Regions from separate parts of the Tissierella sp. QWL-11 genome, predicted to be linked through region 2. Evidence: riboswitches for the same ligand, from Rfam matches in the RefSeq annotation. Region 2 holds a riboswitch; each other region holds the start of a gene.

Region 1 (3,289 bases), 640 kb from region 2:
ATCTACAGGTTTTATTCCTAAAATAGGTGGCTTAGCACCAGGTATTCTTTTAGTAACAACTACATGTATATCGTACATTGCTTGAAGAAAAGAATATAGATTTTTGTATCTGAAAAATGCAGGATAAACTTTTGAAAAAGTAATTACATTGTGATTTCCAATAGTTTTCCATATATCATCAGAACTTTTACCTACTTTACCTGCAATATACTCAACAATCCCTAGGGCAACTCTATCTTCAATATCTTCAGAAGGTGTAAAAAATCTATCTTTATCTATATTAAAGTGCGTTAGTGATTCATTAGTTATATTTTCTCCGTAGACTTCTCTACAAGTTTGGACCCATGCTGAAACAATAGTACCTTTCATGATAATTCACTCCTCTAATTATATAAATATCTCATAATATAATAATCGGTTAGAATGTAGGAAATTTTAATGAATATATAAAATACTTTTAAAAAATGATTAATTAAAAACAACTAGTAATAATTAAATTACTAAAATAAAAAATAAATAGTATTCACCTAAATAAATTGGCAAACACTATTTATTTTAATAAAAAGTAATTAAAAAAATATTGTACTACTAATCAAAATAGATATAAATTTTATCTAAGACCAGATCCTTTTGACTCTAATTCGTTTATAGGAACAGTCATTTTTTCACCTGTATCCATTACTGAAACAAGAGCTTCACCTTTTTGTTCGTCTACATGTTCTAACCATACTAATTGATTTTTATAAGTTACTTTCTGATTTTTATCTCCATTTAATATTTTCTGTGCTTTAAATTCTTTCATTAGTCTCCTCCTAATTTTTTTACTTCTAAATTAGTATTAGGAAAATAATATTATATATACAATATAAAAAATGACTATAAAGGTAAAAGTTTTGTAATTATAATTTTAGATAAATAATTTTACATTATAGGAATAATATGTAATATTTTAATTTTAGATTTTGATTTCTTTTAGGGAGGTAAATTTCAATTATTGACATAATAATACATTTAATATATGATTATCAATGTAAAATTTAATATTTAAGCATTAGAAGTCTACTATAGACATTAGGGAAATTGGTTAAATGCCAATACAGCCCCCGCTACTGTAAACATGGACAAGTTCTATAAGCCACTGGTTAAAACTGGGAAGGCAGAAGGAGGATGAAGTGTAAGTCAGGATACCTAACTAATGTTTCACATGATTTTCGGTGGGAAGATTTTGTCGTCGTTACTATATATTATATAAAAAGTAGCCATTGACAATTAAACTCCGAAAGGAGTTTTTTTTATTCCACTATTTAAATTTTATAATAGTTTTAATAAAAAGGAGAGTAAATATGAACAGGAAAAATTGGAAGATAAGAGGGATTATGATAATGGCCTTAATTTTATCATTATCTCTAGTAGCATGTAAAGAAGAATCAAAGGATGATATTGAAACTGGAAATGAAGTGGTTAATGAAGAAGAGTCTAATGGTGGAGAAAGTGAAAAGGTCATTGACGAAAATACAGGCCTAGTTCATGAAGGGAAATTAGAATTAAAATATGCAGAGCATTTTGCAGTAGATTATTATGAAGATGGATACAAAATTGTAACAGATGCGTCTGATAGAAAAGTACTTATAGTTCCAGAGGGAAAAGAAATCCCAGAGATGAAGGAAGAACTACCTGTAATTCAACAACCAGTAGACACTTTTGCAGTATACTCTACTATAGATCCATCATGGTTGAGACCAATTGATGAAGTAGATAGAATAGTTGCAGTAACTTATGAAGAAGAAAAATGGAAAATAGAAGATATGGCTGAAAGAGTAAAAAATGGAGATGCAAAGTATGTAGGTAAAAGTAGTGCTTTAGACTATGAATTGTTGCAATCAATAAATCCAAGTGTAAACTTATTATCTAAGTCAAGTGAAGAGAAATTATTTCCTAAGTTTGATGAATTAGGATTAAAATATTTAAGCATGGGGTCATATATTGAAGATGATCCAAGGGGAAGATTAGAGTGGACTAAATTTATAGCTGCTTTACTAGACAAAGAGGAAGAAGCGGAAGAATATTTTGAAGAAGAATTAGCTAGAATAGACGCAGTAGCTAAAAAGATTGAAGAGAGTACAGATGAGAAACCAAAAGTAACTATGGCCTATTTTTCATCTTCAAAGCAAGCATTTAGAGTTACACATGTACAAGGATATAAAGTGAAAAATATGGAGATGGCAGGAGGAGCATATCATCCAGCAGACTTAGGTGTTGAAGAAAGAGGCTCTACAGGGATGACACCAGAAGAATTTTATAAAACTATGGATGGAACAGACATATTAATATATGACAGTGTTTCTGGACATAGCATACAAAGTTTAGATGATATGTTACAAGCGGCAGATTACCTAGCTGATACAAAGGTATTTCAAGAAGGAAGGGTTTGGGGTCTAAAGAGAAACTTCTGGCAAGTGGGAGAAAAAGTAGCAGATATGACAGAAGAATATTATGATATATTCTATACTCCACATGGAGAAATAGAAGAGACAGAGTATTTTTATTTAATGAAATAAATAATATAAAAGATTAGGAGTAGATATAGTGAAAAAAATTAGAACACCAATTATTTTTCTAGTATTAATTTTACTACTTATTATATCTGTAGGTATCAATATTAGAAAAGGGTCAGTAGAATTGAATTTAAAAGATCTAATGGATACTATATTTAATGATAGGGAACTTTCTACAATGGAATCAAATATATTATTTAAAATAAGAATACCAAGAATATTAAGTGCAGTATTATTTGGAGGAGCATTGTCCATAGCTGGATTTTTGCTCCAAACTTTTTTTAAAAACCCAATAGTAGGGCCCTTTGTATTAGGTATATCTTCAGGAGCTAAATTATTTGTTGGATTTTTTATACTAACATCAGCAACATTACCATTTATAGATTTAGGACCCTTTAGATTATTTTTAGTTTCCTTTGCAGGAAGTATGTTAGCTATGCTACTAGTATTGTTTTTTGCTAAGTCAGCAGATAGTATAACTGTACTTATTGTCATAGGCATTATGATAGGTTATATTGCATCAGCTGGAACAAATTTTATGATTACATTTGCATCTGAAAATGATATTGCAAGTTTACATAATTGGTCCCAGGGTAGTTTTTCTGCTGTTACATGGGACATGTTAAAACTATCCATGTGGATAATACCTCCTACTATAATTTTTACTTTTTTCTTATCTAAACCCTTAGAAGCATATTTGCTGGGAGAAAATTATGCAAAGAGTATGGGGATAG
Region 2 (3,289 bases):
ATTCAATTGCAACTTGATGTTTATGAGCATTTACGCCTGTTATATCTTCAAAGGTAGTCCCTGGTTTTGCTATAGGCATTATATTTATGTCTTCGTGCTTATTTTCTAAACCCTTAATGGTTTTCTTAATTGGAGCTTCTCCTATGTCTTTGACATCACTCATACGATATAGGCTGTTTCTTCCATCTCTAGCCCTTTGAGCAGCCACTACACCATAGAACCCTTGTTCACTAGCCATTTGATTAGAGCCTGTTCCATTATGTGTGTGTAAAAAACCATTTCCCTCTCTATAATAAGTAAGTAAATTATCTAAAAGGGTATTTCCATTTTTAACAAATCTTTCATCTTCTAAATGAATTCCCAATTCAGCAAGGGCAACTATAATTTGTACGCAACTTTCAGAGTTTTCAGAACCCCAACTAAAATATCCTCCCTCTTCCCCTTGTTGTTTAGACATACATTCAAGAGCTTCTTCAGTAGCTTTCTTTACTTCAGGTATATCCTGATATTTTGCCAAAGCCTGCAAAGCCATTCCAGTTATATCAGGATCAGACTTTTCATTAACGCTGGCTGATGCAGTACCACCAAACAAAGACCATCCACCATCTGATAATTGACACTCTAAAATTCTATTAATATACATATCTCTAGTCGCTTGAGTCTCTGCTTCAGGATTTTCAGGTATAGGATAATCTCCAGAATCTAAAGCTATCAATGCCCAGATAGGACCATTTAATCCTTGCCAAATAGTTTTATCATAATCTCCTAATGGTTTAAGAAGATTATATCCATCTACATTGCTAGGATCTTTACCTATAGAAGTCAAAGCCACTATCAATCTGGAATATTCCGTGTACTTCTTATCATGTAAATCTCCATCTAATGATTTGACATAATCCTCGACTGTGGAATAATACTTATGATAATACTCATTAGGTATTTCGTATCCAGATCTTGCTAATCCTAAAACAGCCCATTCTCCACCAATAGAGCCCACTTGGGGACTAGATACCTCTTTGTACATAAACTGAGCAGTGTTTTCCACCACCTCATTAAGTCTTTCATCGCTAACAACAGCAAAAGACTCAGTGTTCATTCCAGTTATTAATAATAGAACAACTAATAATAAAATGCTTACTCCTCTAAACCTTTTCATCGAATTCCTCCTCTATTAAATAAAATCACAAAAAAACATCTATATTCCATGGAATATAGATGTCATTTACTTATGTAAATTAAATGTTTGTGTTGAAATTGAACGACTCTATAGTAGTTATTCTATATCCAGGAAAATAACTATACTAAAATGTTTAAGTATGTATTCTGACTTAGCTTCATAGTTCCCTCCGCCTTCCCTTTAAGTGGCATTTGAAGTTTACTCCGCATCACAGTAACCGGTTTGTTCAGGATTTACACCTGATTCCATCTCTTAAGCATAATGTAGTATTAAATTGTAAATCTATTCTATCAACAATTATATACAATTTTAAATATATTTCAAGGTTTATTTTCATAAATATAAAAAACTCATCAAACATTACCAAGTGCTACAATTAAATCTTTTTCAAACTTTTCATCTACAAAAAAAGAGACAATATCTCTCAATATCATCTCTTTTAATAGACTAGAAAACCAAATAACATTTAACTTAGCTTATAGCCTTGAATATTCCTATTCATTTGTATCTTTTCTTTTTTTTCCTATAAATCTAATAGAAGCAATTAGTATATTTATACCTATAAATGCTACTGCAACAATTGCTGCCAATATAGGATTTTCTTTTACCTTTTCAGTAACTTTTTCTATAAATGAAATCTTTTGTTCCTCTTCAACTTCATCTGTTTCTTCTTCAGTTTCCTCAGGCTCTTTTAATGAAGCATCTATGTCTTCTATTTCTTCATCTGTTTCTTCTTCTTGTGTATCTTCTTTTTCAGTTTCTTCTGTTTCTTCTTCTATATCAGCTGCTACTATATCTTGTATATCCTCTTCTTCTACATCTTCAATATTAGTTGCTACTAATTGTTCTTCTTTAACATCTTCTTCTTTCTTTTCTGTCGCATCTACTTCATTGTCTTCTAATTCATTATTGGAGATATTTCCGGATTCATCATCTTCATTGATTATATCTTCAACAGCATCATCACCTTGAGATTCACCAGTTTCTATGCCAGTTCCACTTCCTTTACCTGAGCCTTCTCCTTTGCCCGTTCCATTTCCTTTGCCTTTTCCGTGGCCTGAGCCTGAACCGTCACCTGAGCCACTTCCTGAGCCACCGCCTGAACCTTCTCCATCACCTGGTTCTTCACCTTCTCCATCACTTGGTTCTTCTGGTTCCTCTGGTTCTTGTGGCTCTTCTGGTTCTTCTGGTTTCTCTTCTTTGTCTATGTGGGAAAGATCTTGTTCTTGCTCAACTTCAGTTTTTCCATCTTTGTTAACTGTTATTGTTTTTCCATCATCTAAAGTAATTACCTCTTCATTATCCCCACTGCCTAAAATTATTTCTATTTGATCAAAATCATATCCTAATTCTTTTCCATCCTCATCAATTTCTTTAACATTTATTTTTATATCTACTTTATAATCTTTATCCTTTTTAACAAAAGTACTTTCTCCTGATTTTAACTCTACTTTTTCTCCATTTCTCTCATCAACAAGATTTACACTTCCTTTTTCTTCATCAAAATCACTTACTTCTATCTTCACATAATAATTTTGTCCAAAATGTGGCAATTTTGTATGTGGGTCAACACCCCAAAGAGGCTTTTCTCTTTGCACTCCTTTATTATTATTTAAATAATATGCAACTTCACCATTTTCAAATTGCTCCCTACTTACCTTTTTAGTTCCAGTATAATTTATAGGAGCTCCTACTTTAGTAGAATTCATCTCTGAATTTTCATTAGGATCTGTTACTTCTTCATCATCTGAGCCATAATAAGAGTTTTCCACATCTCCATATTCTGAAGATGTTATACCATATTTTTTACTCCCTACTAAGTCTCCATAAAAATAAGTGTTTTTTACAAGAGCAGCATCTGGAGCTATTCCATGAGCTGTACCATTATCTGTTGCTACAACTTTTCCTAAAGAATAACTATCTATTATTTCCTCTACATAACCCATACCCCAGCCATCAGCTCCACCAGATATTCCTCCAACACCTTTAACCCAATTCCAGCCACCCTCTCCTGACTCTCCATATATGTCTCCTTCATTGACACATCTTTCTATAATTGTAGATTCTCCATCATAATCAAAACCTACTATACCACCAACTCCAGGCGCAGTA
Region 3 (3,289 bases), 410 kb from region 2:
GCAGTATCTTTATATATAGCCGATATAATACCTAGGCTTATGCCTAACAAACTTGTTATAGCTATGGAATATGTAGCTAACTTAAAAGTCACAGGTAATTTTCTTTTAATCATTTCTGATACGGATTCGTTATTAGAATATGACTTTCCTAAATCACCTTTAATTACACCTTTTACCCAATCAAGATATTGAAGATGCACTGGTTTATTTAATCCCAGGTCTTCTCGCCTTTCTTCTATTTGCTTTGGTGTAGGGCTAAAGTTTCCACTTCTACTCAATGATAATTCAGCTGGATCTCCTGGGCTTATTAAACCCAGAAGAAAAGCAATTATTGTTATTCCAGCTAATACTATAAAAAGAGATTTAATTCTTTCCATAATATATTTTTTCATATTACTTAGCCCATTCTATTTCAGGCAATTCTAAACCATACATTTCTGCTTTATAATTTGTCAATTTATTTGTATGTCCCATAATATTAGTATCATTAAATAAAGGGAATATTGGATAAGTTGTTGTAGATAGTTCTTGAACCTCATTATATATTTCTTCTAATTTATCAACATCTAACTCTTGATCTGCTCTTGTCATCAAACTATTTACTTCTTCATTGTTATAGCCTAAGCTATAATTCCCATTATGATCACCTGAAACTAGCATAAATCTTCTAAATATTGTAGATGGTTCTCCATTTGAAAGACCTTGTTGTAGTCTTGCAAATCCAAAATCTCCTTCTTTTAACTTTTCTCGTATAACTGAATATTCCATAGGCTGTATCTTAACATCTATACCTATCTCGGCTAACCAAGGTGCTATTAATTCTGCTTCAGTCTTTTGCGTTGGAGCATTCCCATTTATATAATAAACTGTCTCTAGTCTTTCTTCTCCAAGAACTTCCTTTGCTAATTTTTTAGCTTTTTCCATATCCTCTTCAACTGAAAAGTCTTTATAAAAAGGAGTTGAATAATTTAATATATTAGTCGTCGGAGATCCATAGCCAAAGTAAACTACATCTACTATCTCTTGACGATTTAAAGCCAAGCTTATGGCTTCTTTTAATCTAAGATCATTAAATGGTTCTTTTTCACCATTAATAACCAAAAATCTTATCATGGTAGAGCCAGTAGTAACTACTGAAAATTTATCATCCTTCTTTAGTTCTTCAGCTAAAGCAGGTGTTAATGAATCTAAGTCCAATGTTCCATGAATCTCTCCTGCTTTTAAAGCAGAATACCTAGTATCTACATCTGGAATCGATCTTATTTTTAAGGATTTTGCTCTTGCCTTTTCTCCCCAATATTCTTCATTTCTTTCTAGCATTACAAAGTCGTCTTTCTTGTTTTCAGTGATTTTAAAAGGGCCTGTCCCAATTGCAATTCCATTGAAATTTCCTTCTTCATCAAAGTTTTCTGGACTATATATCGGACTTCCAAAATTAACCATTCTATATAGTTGTGTTGGTTTAGGTTCTTCAAAGACTAACTTAAACTCATAGTCTCCAGTTTTCTCATAAGAAACTAATCCAGGATAGTGTGAGTCTATATCTAGTGGATAGTAAGAAGAAGGCTTTACTCCTATACTCATTCTATCAAAGTTAGCTATAACAGCATCTGCATTAAAGTCTTGTCCATCATGAAACTTTACGCCTTCCCTTAGTTTAAATGTCCATTCCTTTCCATCATCTGACATTTTCCATTCTTCCGCTAAAGATGGTACAGGTTCTCCATTTTTTCCTTGTCTTATAAGTGGTTCCCAAACATATAAAATAGAACTACAATAATATCCATCCTCTTCTCCTGGTGCTAAATGTCTTTTACCTCCTAAGACAATTGTCTCGTCTTTCTCTACTGCTTCTTCGCTGTTAGTTTCTTGTATGTCTTCATTATTACTCTGGCATCCTACCAATGCCAAAGAAAATATTAATGAAAAAACTAAGAAAATTCTTAAACCTCTCTTGTTTAAATTGTTTAGCATATAATTCCTCCATTATAGTATTTGAATTATAAATAAACAATATAAAACCAACTCCTCTGGATCGGAAGAGTTTGGTTATATATAGGTACTCAGACTTAGTCTTACGACATCACTGTAGCGTCACTGTGAAGGATTTTCACCTTACTTCCCCTTTTTAGTCTATTTATTTTTCTCAATCCATTATATAATGAATTGATATAAAGAGCAACATATTTAAAAACAAAGATAGTTATCATCAGAATGATATCTCCTGCTAGTCCTATATCTAAAACTCAATGATTATAGGAATATTTTCATTCTAGATTTGTATTTTTCAATGGTTGTAGTATTTGTATTATTTGATTTATCTGTGTCTATTTGGTGTTTAGAAGTTTTTAGTATTGTTTTAGTACTATAGAATGTAACCTGTGATTTACCCTATGTAGTAGGATATAGGATAGTTAAAATTTTTCTAAAATATTTTCCACATAATAATTAATACCTTCTTTTGAATCAATACTAATAATTTTATGAGCACTAATAATATAGTCCTCTCTAGACAGAGTTTCATCAATTAATTTAATTATATCAATAACATAATTCTCATTTGCTTTTATATTCAATGTTTTATATAATTGATTTCCTGTCTCAGACAACATATAAATACCAAAATCAATATCTTTATATTCTTTGTTTTTCCCCTTAATTATACCTAAAACTTCGGAATTATATATTTTACAATCTATATCACTATTTACTTTTGTTTTTAATGATAGTCCATTTGATTTAACCAACCCACATTCTTCTAATAATAAAATACTTAATAAATGTTATATTATATTTATTAAGTATTTTATTGTTGTTATAAATGCAAATATCATTATTTATTGTAACAATAAATTCACATAATCTTTCAAATCTTTTAGCCTCATCAGCAGAAATATTACGTAATGCTTCTAATGTTCTAAGGCTATATGTTGTAGGTTGTCTAACTTCTCCAGCTAGTATTTTTCCCCATAATTCTTGCATTTCTTGATTACTAATATCTTCTATAGAATTCATAAATCTTAAAATCCAATCTGTATCAACACTCTCTTCTGAAACTTCTTCCTCTTCTTCAAGTTCAGAATAAGCATATCCTATTACAGTTTCTATATTTTGTTGTTTTTGTATTTCTTGAAAAATGAATCTTTCTCCTGTTCTCTTAAGTAATTCTTCAACATTAGAAGAATCAATTTCAATTTCACCATCTTTATAACTGATGGGAAGATCAATATTCTCATTAACTGCACCGCTAATCATTTTTAATTCTTCAGATTTAGCTTTTGCTATCCTT

The links. Region 2 has a riboswitch for cobalamin ahead of AC4PG3_RS01640 (S-layer homology domain-containing protein). Riboswitches for the same ligand answer to the same signal wherever they lie in the genome.
Region 1: it holds a riboswitch for cobalamin, as region 2 does, so the genes downstream of both, AC4PG3_RS04655 (ABC transporter substrate-binding protein) here and AC4PG3_RS01640 (S-layer homology domain-containing protein) in region 2, are expected to answer to the same signal.
Region 3: it holds a riboswitch for cobalamin, as region 2 does, so the genes downstream of both, AC4PG3_RS03670 (ABC transporter substrate-binding protein) here and AC4PG3_RS01640 (S-layer homology domain-containing protein) in region 2, are expected to answer to the same signal.

The regions. Positions count from the first base shown of each region.
Region 1 covers NZ_CM178750.1:981,652-984,940, forward strand. Annotated here, with positions in the region: gene AC4PG3_RS04645 (heme NO-binding domain-containing protein) at 1-369, opposite strand, end outside; gene AC4PG3_RS04650 (H-type small acid-soluble spore protein) at 611-802, opposite strand; cobalamin riboswitch at 1,037-1,210, shown strand; gene AC4PG3_RS04655 (ABC transporter substrate-binding protein) at 1,344-2,558, shown strand; gene AC4PG3_RS04660 (FecCD family ABC transporter permease) at 2,587-3,289, shown strand, end outside.
Region 2 covers NZ_CM178750.1:346,575-349,863, reverse strand. Annotated here, with positions in the region: gene AC4PG3_RS01640 (S-layer homology domain-containing protein) at 1-1,156, opposite strand, end outside; cobalamin riboswitch at 1,297-1,472, opposite strand; gene AC4PG3_RS01635 (InlB B-repeat-containing protein) at 1,672-3,289, opposite strand, start outside.
Region 3 covers NZ_CM178750.1:753,475-756,763, reverse strand. Annotated here, with positions in the region: gene AC4PG3_RS03675 (ABC transporter permease) at 1-392, opposite strand, end outside; gene AC4PG3_RS03670 (ABC transporter substrate-binding protein) at 394-1,974, opposite strand; adenosylcobalamin (AdoCbl) riboswitch at 2,017-2,138, opposite strand; gene AC4PG3_RS03665 (hypothetical protein) at 2,415-2,747, opposite strand; gene AC4PG3_RS03660 (DUF2806 domain-containing protein) at 2,740-3,289, opposite strand, start outside.